Regions from separate parts of the Gracilibacillus pellucidus genome, predicted to be linked through region 1. Evidence: predicted binding sites of a transcription regulator. Region 1 holds the regulator's gene; the other holds the start of a gene.
The links. Region 1 encodes LexA, which represses DNA repair genes until DNA is damaged. Its sites were predicted from a motif close to CGAACATATGTTCG; they were not measured.
Positions count from the first base shown of each region.

Region 2: a site for LexA is predicted at 3,148-3,161, ahead of SH601_RS11635 (ImmA/IrrE family metallo-endopeptidase). Genes of this name have one in related genera too.

Region 1 covers NZ_JAWZSR010000008.1:123,297-128,606, reverse strand. The annotation lists gene tkt (transketolase) at 99-2,099, opposite strand; gene SH601_RS13680 (DUF896 domain-containing protein) at 2,270-2,494, opposite strand; gene SH601_RS13675 (YneB family resolvase-like protein) at 2,568-3,230, opposite strand; gene lexA (transcriptional repressor LexA) at 3,492-4,112, shown strand; gene SH601_RS13665 (hypothetical protein) at 4,489-5,187, opposite strand.
Region 2 covers NZ_JAWZSR010000006.1:89,210-94,519, forward strand. The annotation lists gene SH601_RS11605 (hypothetical protein) at 620-751, opposite strand; gene SH601_RS11610 (hypothetical protein) at 1,228-1,401, opposite strand; gene SH601_RS11615 (hypothetical protein) at 1,395-1,559, opposite strand; gene SH601_RS11620 (helix-turn-helix transcriptional regulator) at 1,689-1,835, opposite strand; gene SH601_RS11625 (helix-turn-helix domain-containing protein) at 2,037-2,393, shown strand; gene SH601_RS11630 (restriction endonuclease) at 2,396-3,067, shown strand; gene SH601_RS11635 (ImmA/IrrE family metallo-endopeptidase) at 3,186-3,674, shown strand; gene SH601_RS11640 (sce7726 family protein) at 3,750-4,595, shown strand; gene SH601_RS11645 (sce7725 family protein) at 4,597-5,310, shown strand, end outside.

The DNA of each region.
Region 1 (5,310 bases):
AAAGTCGATTAATAATACAAGCACTACTTATGTATAACTACTGTTTAAAAAAAGAAAATGGGACGAGGAACTTCTCCTCTGTCCCATCAACCATTATATTAGAATAATTCGTTCACATGTTTCACAACATTTTCAACAGTGAAACCATATTCTTCGATAATCTTGTCACCATTTGCAGAAGCACCAAATGTGTCGATTGCAATAATTTTACCTTCTAGGCCAACATATCGCTCCCAACCTAATGAAGAAGCCATTTCAATACCAACACGTTTTCTTACTGTGCTTGGTAATACAGATTCTTTGTAAGCTGCATCTTGTTTGTCGAAACGATCAAATGACGGAATACTTACAACACTTACATCTTTACCTTCTTCTTTTAATGCTGCTTGTGCTTTTACTGCAAGCTGTACTTCAGATCCAGTTGCAACAAGAATTGCATCAGGTGTTTCTTTCGTTGATGGACTAATGACATATCCACCTTTTTTCACACCTTCATACGCATGTTCAGCAGTACCAGGTAATGTTGGCAAGTTTTGGCGTGTAAGTACTAATGCAGTTGGCTGTGAAGTAGATTCAACAGCTAAACGCCACGCAGCTTGTACTTCATTTCCATCAGCAGGACGGATAACAGAAAGATTAGGCATTGCTCTAAACGCTGCTAATTGTTCAACAGGCTCGTGAGTCGGACCATCTTCCCCTACTGCAATAGAATCATGTGTTAATACATATGTTACAGGTAGGTTTTGAATAGCAGATAAACGAACTGCTGGACGTAAGTAATCACTGAATACGAAGAACGTACCACCGAACACTTTTAAGCCACCGTGTAATGCCATACCATTAAGCGCTGCAGCCATAGCAAATTCACGTACACCAAACCAAATATTACGCTTGTCAGGTTCAGCTGCTGAGAAATCACCAGCATCTTTTAGGTTTGTTTTGTTAGATCCAGCTAAGTCGGCACTTCCACCAAATAATGATGGTACTGCTTTAGCCACCGCATTTAACACTTCACCAGATGTAGCACGAGTAGCTGCTGCATGAGTACCAGCTTCATATACAGGTAATTCTTTCTCCCATCCTTCTGGAAGTTTGTCATTAATTGCATCCTCTAATTCTTGGCTTAATTCAGGATAAGCTTTCTTATATGCATCGAATAGTTCATTCCATTCTTGCTCAGCTTTTTTACCGTTTTCAACAATTTTCGTTTCAAAATCTTGGTATACTTCATCTGGAACAGCAAATTCTTCATGATCCCAAGCATAAGTTTCTTTTGTTAGTTTCACTTCATCTTGACCAAGTGGTGCACCATGTGATGCAGATGATCCAGATTTGTTAGGAGAACCAAATCCGATTACTGTTTTTACTTCAATTAATGTAGGTTGATCAGTGTTTGCTTTTGCATCTGTAAGTGCTTTAGAGATAGATTCTGTATCTGTTCCGTCTTCTACACGGATTACTTGCCATCCATATGCTTTAAAACGATCTTCTACATTTTCCGAAAATGCTTTATTCAACTCACCATCTAAGGAAATATCATTAGAATCATATAGTGCAATAAGTTTGCCTAATTTCAAATGACCAGCAAGAGATGCCGCTTCATGTGAGATACCTTCCATCAAGTCACCATCACTTACAAGTGCAAATGTGTAGTGATCTACAACATTGAAGTCATCTTTATTATATTTAGCTTCTAAGTGTTTTTCAGCCATTGCCATACCAACACTCATCGCAATACCTTGTCCAAGTGGTCCAGTAGTTGCTTCTACTCCATCTGTATGATGAACTTCTGGGTGACCTGGTGTTTTAGAACCCCATTGACGAAATTCTTTTAGGTCATCGATTGATACATCATAACCAGCTAAATGTAGTAAGCTGTATAACAACATTGACCCGTGTCCTGCTGATAATACGAAACGGTCACGGTTAAACCATTTAGAACTTTTCGGGTTATGGTTCATGTGTTCAGTCCAAAGAGTATATGCCATTGGTGCTGCGCCCATAGGCAACCCTGGGTGACCAGAATTAGCTTTTTCAATAGCGTCTATTGATAATGTTCTAATAGCATTAATAGACTTTTGTTCAATTTGCTTTGCCATCGTAAATTTGTCCCCTTTCAATATACAAAAAAATATGTACGCACATCTATAATCCTATAACGAAATGAAGTCAAAGACAAGTATCTCTATTCAAAAACAGAGCATTTTCTTCAAAAACAGCAATGTTTAACAAAATTTTCTTGTATAAACAAAGAAAAAGCAGCAAAATACTACTTTTTCTTTTGTAACTTTTTAAGTTTTTCCGGAGTAACGTCATTCCCATTCGGGTCAACGACTGTCATCCCCTTCATATGATTTTTAAATGATTTTCTCACATTTTTCAAATAAGCTTCACGTAATTCTTTTTGTTCTTGTTTTTCTTCTACTGTTAAGCCTTCTTTTTTCGATTTATTTGCAAGCTCATTAATTCGAGCAATTTTATCTTGTGATAACATCGAGATTGTACACCTCATTCCTTTTAAAAATGAAAAAAAGTATATGACATCATCGTCTATACTCCCTATCATTCTAATCTTCATCTTGTAATTTTTCAAGTGTTTGATACTCTTGGTAACGGCGATGTACCGTTGCTTTGGATACATCATAACCCATTCCTCTAAGAACAGATGCAATCTCTTGAAACGTAAGCTTATTGCCCTTCAATCTAACAACTTCTTCAATCGGGAATTCTTTTCGCTCACGTCCTGTCGCAAGATGTTGATTAGAAAGGTTTTTAGCTGGATTATAGCCGTTGCTTACTGCTTTTTTCATTCCTCGTCTTATTTTGGCATTATGTAATTTTCGCTGATACTCTTCTACTATGGACACAATTTGCAAAACCATTGAATCCCCTTCTGACAAATGAAGCTCACCATTATGTGATAATGTGTAAATCGATATACCTAAACGATTCAATTGATGTAACAAAGCTATTTTCGTATTTCCTCTACCTAGTCTAGTCTCATCCTGAACCAGAAGGGTGTCAGCTTGTCCATTTTGAAATGATTCTAACATTTCAAAGACACCCTCTCTTTCAATCTCATAGCCGCTCTGTTTCTCTTGTATCGTCTTAAACACATTAAAATTATATTGATTAGCGAAATATTGTAGTTCTTCTGCTTGTCTTTTAAGAGAAGTTTCTTGTGCATCCTTCTCTGTACTTACACGACAATAAATAATTGCATTAGTCATTTTTCTTACTCTCCTACTTTATAAACTAGTTACTACAGAATAATATAAAAAGATAATAGCTAGTATAAAGGCAACTAAGTAAAAAATGTCAACTTTCGATAAATTTTTTAACATATTATCCCTCCACAGAACTTTTGTTCGTAACCATATTATACACGAACGAATGTTCATGTCAACAGATTTTTCGAACGAATGTTTGTAAAACAATTGTTGCTGTGCTATAATTTACTTAATAAATAATACGTGTGAGGAGATTTTAATATGACAAATCTATCAAAACGGCAAGAAGAGATTTTGGCTTATATTAAACAGCAAGTAGAATTAAAAGGATATCCACCATCTGTTCGTGAAATTGGGGAAGCGGTCGGCCTAGCATCAAGCTCAACTGTTCATGGACACTTGGCTAGATTAGAAAAGAAAGGCTACATTCGTCGTGACCCTACGAAGCCAAGGGCTATTGAAGTCCTTCCACAAGAAGGCGAAATTACTATTCCAAAATCTGAGGCTACTTTTGCACCAGTTATCGGGAAAGTTACAGCAGGTCTACCGATTACTGCTGTTGAAAACATTGAAGAGTATATCCCAATTCCTTATAACGAAATGCATGCAAGCGACCAATTATTTGTATTGATTATTGAAGGCGATAGTATGATAGAAGCTGGCATTTTAAACGATGATAAAGTAGTAGTTAAACAGCAAAACACAGCTGAAAATGGAGATATTGTTGTTGCAATGACAGAAGATAGTGAGGCTACGGTTAAACGTTTCTTTAAAGAAAAAGACCATATTCGCCTACAGCCTGAAAATGCAACAATGGAGCCATTAATTTACGAAAATGTTAGTATTTTAGGGAAAGTCGTAGGGTTATATCGAACCGTTTAAATGGATACCTCCTGCCTGATATAGAGTGCGCACTATTATAGTCGCACTTCTTTTTTCTTAATACCATAATAATATTATGTTAACTATTTTGCCCATAATAATCCCCTTGGCAATTGATTCATACTGCCAAGAGGATATTTTTCTTATGATGGTGATGACTGTAGCGCTTGTATCCCACATTACTGGTACGTCTAATTAAACAAAGGTACCTCTTTGTCAATGGAATATCTGCTAATGTCACTTCTAGATATATGCTCATTGAAAGAAAAATAGTAGCAGACCGTATCTTTCTTCATGTTAGGACTACCTGAAATCTTTTGATCGAGTATAGAAGATTTATACAGGCCAATTTACACTCATCAAATGTCTTTTTACTTTATGGCAGGATTCCTCCACCGTTTGGCGGTGCTGGTAATGTGTGTGTCGGTGCAACACCTGGCGTTTCGCAACGATTTGGATTGACATCACAAATATTACCGCTTGCGTCTTGAATTACTGGACGTGTTACCGTAATCGTTGTTTTTAAGATTACTTTAAATAGGATACCTTGAACAAGATCGATTCCTGCTGCCCCGATTACAGGGACACCTGGCTGAACAAAGATACCTTCGATTTCCAATGGTGTTTCCGTTAACGTATCTTCTGGACATGCTCCAGGGAAGTCGGTGTGTTCTTGGAATGGAAGACTAGTATCCAACGTAACGGGCAATTCAATATCTAAAATAGAGATTGTAATGGATGCAGGTAAAAGACCAATATTAACTACTTTATCCTTAATAACACGTGCATTTTGTGTTACAGCATCTAAATTCGGTACAATATTAACAGAAACAATATCATCTAACACACCTAAACCAGCAAACGCTGTAATTGGTAATGTTGACTCCGCCACTTTTTGTACGGTCTTTGTTCCTACTAATGAGTTTACTACTACACAATCGTTGGTTAATTGTGCTGGTTTTATTACTGGTTCTGTCACATTACAGTTACAACCTTCTACTTTCTTTTTCGCTTTTGGTCTTAAAGGTAGTTTTGCAGGAACCTCAACTTTAACACCACAATTGTTACTTGCCATTATATCGCTTCCTTTCACTCTTATTTCATTATGAAACTAACTTTAATTTTGCTAGCCATTTTCCAACTATCGCAGAACTGCTCATGGCATAAGATCTTTTATTTTTAGTGCAATTGATACTTC
Region 2 (5,310 bases), on a different contig from region 1:
CCCTATTTAAATAATCTTTTTGCTGCAAACTTCCCAACCATTCTATTTTTGATACGCTCCGTGTAGATCCATTCCAGATCAACAATTCTGATAAACTAGCCGTTCAGCATTTCCCATTTCCGTTAGATTAAATTGTGGCTTATTATCATTAGTAGCGGCCTGTAATAGAAAGTTTTTTGTGTTGCTTCATAGTTTTATAGTTCGTTCCGGATGGTTCAAATTGAAATGCGCTACGTAACGTATTTGCAAATTCTGATTGATCGATAGATGGTATGAAGAAATATCGATTTTAAAAAAGAACAATGTATAATACATCTTTTTGTGAATACACAAACTCAATCCATCAGCTACAATGACTATAAAGTATGTTATCACGTGGTCCCTCATTCACTGGCAAATAGAATGGACGATCGTTTTCATTATTTAACATTTTTAATCGTTCAAAAAAACGGGCATTTCGTCTAACTCACTACCTTCTGTATTTTCACTAGGTAAAACGACTTGTACCCTTACTAGAAAGACGATAATCACCTACAAAGCCACCTGCCATTAGTACCTTTGCATCTTGACCTCTCACTTTATCTGTAGACTAAAAAAAGAACTGATAACCTCGAACAGTTTAAATTGCATGCAATTTAAACTCAGCTGCATAAAGTGCTTCAAAAATGACTTGTTCTTCCTGTTGATCGTCTATATCAAAAACATCATAGCCATCTGGAATTACTAAGCTTGTCCATCCTATTTGATTCAACCATTATGTTATTTCATGTTAATCTAAACTTAGAAAATCCAAATATTCCCATCACTTCACAAACGGACGCTTTTCAACGCTATATTCTTGTTCTTTATTTGTATAGGAATAGCCAATCAGTTTAATTACTTTGAATGGTTTTTCTGCTGTGGGAAAGAGACTTGATAGAATTGTTAGATTCGATGGTACAATTGCCAAACTCATATTTTCTTCTTTATTTGTAAAAAACTAGTAAAAAGACTTTAAAAAATAGGAGAAGAATGATAAAGTTAAGATGAATTAAATTTCCCTTGTAGTAAGTGTGTGGTCGCACTTGCTACTTTTTTATACCTTTATCATTCAACCCTCTCACCTACTTTTCTATAAACTTCACTGCAAAACCGATCTTTACTCCTTGCTTCTTTAGATCTTTCACTAAATTTATTAAGCTTTGTTTTTCTGACAGTTTTCTAATTTCATAGTTTTCACCGCTTTAATTAAATTGTTTTCATTTTATAGCCGATTAACTTTGCATTTATGCCAAATAATTCAAAACCTCTTTTTGCAACTTCATTTTTTGGTAAGGTAACATCTGATTCAATAGTTTTATCTAACGTCCATCCATCAACTTCAGCAACAACCGTATATAAATATTTTTGAAACCCTAGCAATAAGCATTCATCACCTTTTCACGTGGATTATCTGGAATAACTTCTGGTGTAAAATACGGCTTTAAAGCTTTTTCAAATGCTTCCTCTCTTGGCATATCGCCATAATCAACCTTTCTGATCTTATAAGTGACTTTTCTCTTGGTTGTTTGCTTTGCCATTTGCATCACCCCTGTTCTTAACATATGCAGCAGTAATATGTGGACTAACCATATTTTTGTTATTGGTAAAGATGGAAACTTGCAGTAAATTCATATTAATTACATTTAGTGGAGTATATAATTTACTAATTAGACTAATACTTCTCTACAAGGAAACACTTTGTTTCTTTTTTGTTCAAAAAAAAGTTCGTCTATAGTTAAGTTATAATAATCAGCTACTTTTTTTGCTAATTCTAGTGAAGGTGTTCTGTCTCCTCTTTCTATTGCTCCTAACATTTGAGGAGTTATATCAAGATCTTTAGCTACTTTTGAACGTCAGAGTGCTCCTCTACAGTCGACTAATTTGTTTCTCATTTTTTCACCTCACTTCTCAAGGAAACATTTTGTTTCTGTTAATGGTTTTTCAGAAACTTTTTGTGTCATTTATAGAATGGAAACTAAACGTTTCTTATAATAAGTATAGGAGGTTAATAATATATGTTAAAAAAACGATTGGTTTCACTTAGAAAGGAAAAAGGTTTAAGTCAATATGATGCAGCTGAAAGACTAGGTTTTTCCCGTGGCAAATTAGCAAATTATGAGCAAGGAACTCGTCAACCCGATTATGAAACATTAATAAAGATTGCTGATTTTTATGACGTTAGCCTAGATTATTTGTTAGGGAAAAGCGATAAAAAGGAAACAGATCGAGATAGTAAAAATGACGCAGATAATACCGAAGATGCTAACTTATTTTTCTTCGATATTGAAGGTTTAACAGAAGAGGAAATTGACGATATTAAGCGTCATATAGACTATGTAAAGTGGAAAGCAAAGCAAGAAAGAGGAGAATGACATTGGGTAAAAACCAAAGAAAAGCTATACTACAGTTAATTTATTTATTACTGTTCTGTATAGGCATATCCATAGTATTGTTACATCGTCTGGACTTTATTTATTTAATAATAGCCTTAATTTTACCGGCTATTATTACTGGCATTCTTTCAATTTTTATTCCTATCAAAAAATCCAAAAACAAAAAGAAATCAACTAAAAATGTATCTAAAGTAAAGAATAAAGATAACAATAACATACCTCCTACTAGACTTTTATCTGATAAAGAAATTATAAAAATGCCTTTAGAAAAAATGTCTGGATTAGAATTTGAGCGATTATGTTATTTGTATTACAAAGCAAAGGGATATAAGCCTAAAGAAACGAAAAAAGGTGCTGATGGCGGTGTAGATCTTCTTATTTATCAGCGTTATCATCAGCAATATGAAGCTGTTCAAATTAAGCATTATTTTAACTCAGGAAACCAAATTACGGTACGTGAGATAAGAGAATTAAATTCATCAAAACAAAATCATGATTGTGTTTTAGCGAGATTTATTACAACATCTACATATTCTAAAGAAGCCATGCTGCAAGCCGATAAATGGCGGATGAAAACTCATAGTATTGATTGGGTTCGTAACAAAATTGAACCTTGGAAAGAAGAGGAAGCTAAAAAAGCTAGATACGCGTAACATATTATTATCATCCGATCTTGCTATACAAAAATTATAGAAACAGTAAATGACACTGTTTCTTTTTTATCTTGATAAAAAGAACGTTTGTTCGTATAATGTGATTGAGGTGATGAAAATGTCCTACATATATAAGCCATTCGACTTAGAAAAATGGATAGCAAATCATTATCTAAAGAAAGGCATTACTACCCCTTCACTTATGGATATTCGCAAAATAGCTATATCATTTGATATTCAATTAGGATTTAGAGAAAAACGTTCATATTCTTTTACATACGGTAAAAGCAAAATTATAAGCATTGATTCTAGATTAACTCTTGAAGAACAGCGTGAACAGTTTTTTCACGAACTTTGTCACATTCTAAGACACTGTGGATCACAACTAGTTATGCCTAAAGCATTTCACGACCTACAAGAATGGGATGCTAAACGATTTACACGTTATGCTGCTATTCCATTTAATATGTTAAAATTATTTGACTTAAAAAGTGAATATATTGTTGATGATATGGCACAATCATTCAATGTTGGCACTAAAGTAGTAAAAGAAAGGCTAGATGGCATTCATCGTAACATACTATATTATTATAACTGCAATAGGTAGTTACTGTTGTACTGTGTTATTTTAATAAAAGTTATGATATTATAAAAATAAATATGATAAGGACAGGTGTTTATTATGAGTAATAATAATATCTTGAATAGGGTCTTTACTCAAAGCATATTTCAAGAGTTAATAAACCAGAATGAAAACTCTTTATTTGACACTTGTGTAAGAAAATATTTGACTATAGGTAATTATATCCAATACAATGATCTTATTAAAGAAATGTATAACTATTTAAGTAAACAATATAGGAATGAATATTTCTATAAAAATACCCTTCTTAATAAGCTTTTATTAGGTAGACATAGTATTAATACTACAACTGCTTTAACAGAAATTCCAATAAGTAAATCAAAAGCAGATTTTATTTTAATTAATGGAAAAGCAGTAGTTTACGAAATCAAAACAGAATTAGATACCTTCGATCGCTTAGATTCACAAATTACTGATTATTTTAAAGCTTTCGATCATGTTTGTGTTGTTACTTCAGAATCTCAATATAATAAAGTTCAAAAAATCTTAAATGGATCCAAAGTGGGCATATGTGTTCTAACAAAAAGAAATACAATTAGTACACGAAAAGAACCTATCACTGACACATCTCAACTAGATCACGTAACAATGTTTAAAATTCTCAGAAAACAAGAATATGAGCGTATAATACTTGAATACTATGGAGAGCTTCCAAGGACTGTACCGGTTAAATATTATAAAGAGTGTTTAAATATGTTTTCAAATATAGAAATAAATACTGCATATAAGTATTTTATAAACATATTAAAAGAGCGTAGTAAGCTAGTAAAAGAAGAATATGAAAAAGTCCCTTATGAATTAAAATTCTTAATGTATTTTTCGAATTATAACAAAAACGATTATGCTAAACTATTTAGTGTTTTAAATAAAAATTGGGGGAATTAATATGTATTTTCCATATTTAAGGGGAAGACAGTTTGAATTACTTGCAATACGAGAATTGGTTGAGAACAAGTTAATTGGTTCAAAAATAATACCTATTGTTGAACCAATTAAACCTACTTCAACTTTACTGAAAACTTTGAATTGTTTTTCTGAAGAGGATCATCACATTGCTCTAATACACAATCCAAAAGTTGGGAACTATAAAAAGGCTTTGGACAACCTGAAAGATGAAACATTAAAAGATAAGTTAACAAATTCTTTACATAAGCACGAAGTAATTCCAGCTCATATACTCAATAATAATAGCGTATCAGAATTAAAATATATCGAGAACAAAGAGAATTTAATAGTCATCTTAAATGATACAGACCATATAAATAATTATCTAAATATCTTTAACACTGAGAAGCCAATATATACACTCACACCTGACGAAAGTTCTTTTAGAAGAAAAATTAAAAACAGTAGAGTATTGTTAGCTGATAGGTTTTCTAAACAGTTAAGAAACGCCGACTATGTTAATATTGAAGATGAATCCTTTTCTGAAGATCATTTATATTATAGAGATGATAATTATAGTGGATTTTCAGATTTTTCTATTGTTGGTGCAGAATTTTCTGAAACAGGATTTGCTCCCTATGCTGTAGTAATTCATATTGTCTACTTCGATGATCAAATGAGTCTTCGTATTAAACATTTTGTGTCCGATACTAAT